DNA from 2 places in the Actinomadura sp. NPDC048955 genome. Region 2 is predicted to be linked to the other one. Evidence: riboswitches for the same ligand, from Rfam matches in the RefSeq annotation. Region 2 holds a riboswitch; the other holds the start of a gene.
What was found. Region 2 has a riboswitch for glycine ahead of gcvP (aminomethyl-transferring glycine dehydrogenase). Riboswitches for the same ligand answer to the same signal wherever they lie in the genome.

Region 1 (2,194 bases), on a different contig from region 2:
GCTTGTAGAACGGCAGGGCCACCACGTCCACCGGCTCCTGCCGGCCGCGGACGTCCACGGCGAGGCCCGCCTCCTCGACGCCGCTGTCGAGATACGCCATGGCGATCGGCGTGCCCAGTGTGGGCGACGGGGCGCCGCTCGTCACGATTCCGCACGGCGCGCCGCCGGACGTGACCACCTGGTACCCCTTGCGGGGCGCGCGACGCCCCCGCGCGACCAGTCCCACGAGCCTACGGCCCGGCGGGGTCTGCGCCTGCGCCGCCAGAGCCGACTTCCCCACGAAATCGCCTGCCTTGTCCAGCTTCACGACCCGGCCGAGGCCCGCCTCGAACGGCGTCGTCTCCGCCGTCAACTCGTTCCCGTACAGCGGCATCCCCGCCTCCAGGCGCAACGTGTCACGAGCCGACAACCCCGCCGGGACGACCCCCTCCACCGCCGCGAGCGCCCGCCACAACCCCACCGCGTCGGACGCGTCCACGAACAGCTCGAACCCGTCCTCGCCCGTGTACCCGGTGCGCGCGACCAGCGCGTCCACACCCGCGACCCGCCCCGCCAGGATCGCGTAGTACTTCAGGTCCCCCAGCGGCGCGTCCGTGAACCCCTCGAGGATCCCCTGAGAACGCGGCCCCTGCAGCGCGATCAGCGCGTACGAGTCGGACCGGTCGTCCACCGCGGCCTCGAACCCCGCGGCGCGCTCCACCAGCGCCTCCCGGACCACGGCGGCGTTCGCGGCGTTCGCCACCACCATCCACGTCTCGTCCGCGAGCCGGTAGACGATCAGGTCGTCCAGGACGCCGCCGTCGTGCCCGCAGATCATCGTGTAGCGGGCCTTCCCCACCGGCATCGGCGACAGGTTGCCGACCAGCGCGAAGTCCAGCGCGGCCCCCGCGCCCGGCCCCGAGAGGAAGATCTCCCCCATGTGCGACAGGTCGAACAGCCCCGCACCCGTGCGGACGGCCTGGTGCTCGGCGGTCTCGCTCGCGTAGCGCAGCGGCATCAGATAGCCCGCGAAGTCGACGAGATTCGCGCCGAGGTCCTCATGGACGTCGTGCAGCGGCGTCTTCTTCGCGGTCGGATCGGCGGACATGGGATCGGCTCCTTCGTCACGGGCGCGCGTGGTCCATCGTCCCACTCGCGCACCGGGCGTATCGGTGCCTCCCCCTCTGTCATCGGCGCCTGAGAGCTTCACCCGCCGCAACGCGGCCGGCTTTCACCTTCGGCGGGGGACCGGAGTCCCCGCTTTCCAGAGGTCGCCTGGCCCGTGCGGTCCATGGGCCTGAGAGGTTCCGGGGAGGATTTGCTCCTTCGGCGTCCCCCACCGGCTGCGAGGGACTCTCCCGCACGGGATCATCAGCTGTCGCAGAAGGCTAGCAGTGTTTATTGCGTTTCCCCAGGGTCGGGGCCCTGGGGGCCCCGACCCTGGGGAAACGCGTGCGATCGCTGCATCGCTCCGGCTCGCCTTGCGGCTCGCTTCGCGATCAGATCCTTGCTTCGCTCGGATCTGCCTTCGGACGCGATCGCGAGTGTCGAGGTTGTCGCGGGGCTGAGCCGGCGGCTGAGGTGGCTTCGTTAGACGGTGCTGCTGGGTGCGCCTGTCTCGGTCTTTTCTTGTGCGGGTCGTCTCGACTGTTGCGCTCCTTGTTGGTGTTGCGGTCTTCCCCGCTTCGGCTCGGGACGATGGCTGGGGTTCCTGTCGCCTTCGGCGTTGTGGGGGTTGGGGTTCGGGTCGCCTTCGGCGGTTTGGGGGTGGGCGTCTTTGCTTATTGGGGGGTGGGGGGAGTGGACATGGACTTCACGCAGGTTTGGAGGGCGGTTCTGATCTTCTGTAGCTCGTCGGGCGCGGGGGTTCTCGTGGGGTTGGGGGTCGGCATCTGGACGCCCTGCTTGCGCATGCAGTCGTTGAAGGCCTTGACCGCCTTGGACTGGGCCGGGGGAAGGGGCGTCGTCTCGGTGCCCTTTCCGGGCTGCGGAGTGGACGGCGCCGTGGTCGCGGCGGTCGGGGCGGGGGGTGAGGACGCGCTCGTCGGCTTCCCGTTGTCTTCGCCGCCGCAGCCTGCCAGGGCCAGGGGCAGGATCAGCGCCAGTGCCGCTATGTGACCGCGCTTCAAGGTGAGAACCTCCGTGGGGCGGGGTGGGGGCGCCCATGATGCGGGGTCGGCCCTGTCCGTGGATACGGGTTCTCGTGCCAATGACG
Region 2 (2,194 bases):
CGCAGGCCGAGCCGTTCGAGCGCGGCCACCACGGCCGCGCCGGACGGGCGCGGGTTCGGCGTCCCGACCGCGTAGAGGGTGCCGTGGCCGATGGCGCGGCCCAACAGGTAGGTGGCCGCCAGCGCGGCGACGGAGGCGTAGGACGCGGTCAGCCCCGTCAGCGCCGCCAGCCCGATCATGGTCCAGGTCGCGGCCTGCCAGCGGGCGCGGCCCGCCATCCCGACCGCGCTGACGAACGCGATCACCGGGGCGATGTCGGTGTGCACCGGCGCGGTCTCGGTGCCGCCCCAGATCAGCGAGTCGAGCACGCCGCCCGGCGCGGCCCGCACCACCAGGTCGTCCAGGCCCACCGTGACGCCGAAGGCGATCATCGCGGCCAGCAGGGCGATCGCGACGCGCATGCCGTCCTTGTGGAACAGCCGCTCGATCGCGAACGCGATCGGGACGGCCAGCACCCCGAAGCTGGACACCAGCGTCGCCAGCGTCAGCAGCGGCCGCGGCGCGTGCGCGGTGCCCTGCGCGATGTCGGTCTGCAGGCCGTGGGTCGTCTGCTGCGCGATCGACACCAGCAGCATCACCGCCGCCAGCCCCACCACGGACGCCGCGAACCGGATGGCGTCGGAGGGCCGACGGATCCGGTACGGCTGGGCGGGCTCGTCGACGGGCGCGGCCGCGGCGGCGCCCTGCGCCGGGCGCACCGCGCCGTCGTGGGTCTGTGTCACGCCGTACCGCCGCCCTGACCATCCGCCATCGTGATCAGCGTCCCAGACCCGGCGGCGCGCCGTCGAGTCGCGGGGCCGCCGCCGGGACGCGCGTCCATCCCGCAGCCTCATCTCCCCGCCCCCGTGCGGCCCGGAACCGTCGCGTCCCAGGTGAGTCAGCACATGGTACTCGCCGGTACGGCCCCGGCGCCCGGCGGCGCGGCCCCTTGCGGCGGGCCGGAACGACGTCGCGGACGCGCCTTTGGGTAGGGTTCGACCTAGGACATGCCGTCGACCCTGTGCGGGAGAGATCCCACGCCGCCAGCGTGGGGCGCCGAAGGGGCAACCTCCCCGGAACCTCTCAGGCAAAAGGACCGCGCGGGCGAGGCACCTCTGGAAAGCAGGCGCCGGTCCCCCCACGGGGGGCGGGCGGCTCACCGAAGGGGAAACCCCGCCGCGCGGGTGAAGCTCTCAGGTGCCGATGACAGAGGGGGAGACCGGCCCGCCGGCCAGCGCCGGCGGCGCACCTGAGCGACCGCAGCAGCCAGGAGGCCCTCCATGACCGCCCAGTTCTTCGCCCCCGTGGCCGCGCCGCAGCATCCGCGGTCGGCGTTCGCCGACCGGCATGTGGGCCCCTCGCCGGACGACCAGGCGAGGATGCTGGCCGCCATCGGCTACTCCGGCGCCGAAGCGCTGATCGACAAGGCGGTCCCCGCCGCGATCCGCACGTCCCGGCCGCTGGACCTGCCGCCCGCGCTGAGCGAGACGGCCGCGCTGGACCGGCTCCGCGAGCTGGCGTCCCGCAACACCGTCCTGACGTCCATGATCGGGCTCGGCTACCACGGGACGACCACGCCCGGCGTGATCATGCGCAACGTGCTGGAGAACCCGGGCTGGTACACCGCCTACACCCCCTACCAGCCGGAGATCTCCCAGGGGCGCCTCGAAGCCCTGCTGAACTTCCAGACGATGGTGGGCGACCTGACCGGGCTTCCCGTCGCGAACGCCTCCATGCTGGACGAGGGCACCGCCGCCGCCGAGGCCATGGCACTCGCGCACCGCGTCTCCAGGCGCAAGGAGCCCGGGACCTTCCTCGTGGACGCCGACGCCCTCCCGCAGACGATCGAGGTCGTCCGGACCCGCGCGATCCCGCTCGGCATCGAGGTCGTCATCGCCGACCTGTCCGGCGGCCTCCCGGACGGCGACTTCTTCGGCGTGCTGCTGCAGTACCCGGGCGCGTCCGGCGCCGTCCGCGACCTGGAGCCGGTCATCGCGCAGGCCCACGAGCGCGGCGCCAAGGCCGTCGTCGCGGCCGACCTGCTGGCGCTGACGCTGCTCCGCCCGCCCGGCGAGTCCGGCGCCGACATCGCGGTGGGCTCCGCGCAGCGGTTCGGCGTCCCCTACGGGTTCGGGGGCCCGCACGCCGGCTACATGGCGGTCGGCGAGGGCATCCAGCGCCAGCTCCCCGGGCGGCTCGTCGGCGTGTCCGTCGA

Region 1: another riboswitch for glycine. It lies ahead of gcvT (glycine cleavage system aminomethyltransferase GcvT); the one in region 2 lies ahead of gcvP (aminomethyl-transferring glycine dehydrogenase).

Annotation. Positions count from the first base shown of each region.
Region 1 covers NZ_JBEZJI010000034.1:12,629-14,822, forward strand. The annotation lists gene gcvT (glycine cleavage system aminomethyltransferase GcvT) at 1-1,087, opposite strand, end outside; glycine riboswitch at 1,255-1,350, opposite strand; gene AB0C84_RS28010 (hypothetical protein) at 1,761-2,108, opposite strand.
Region 2 covers NZ_JBEZJI010000062.1:21,196-23,389, reverse strand. The annotation lists gene AB0C84_RS37575 (lysylphosphatidylglycerol synthase transmembrane domain-containing protein) at 1-722, opposite strand, end outside; glycine riboswitch at 994-1,088, shown strand; gene gcvP (aminomethyl-transferring glycine dehydrogenase) at 1,260-2,194, shown strand, end outside.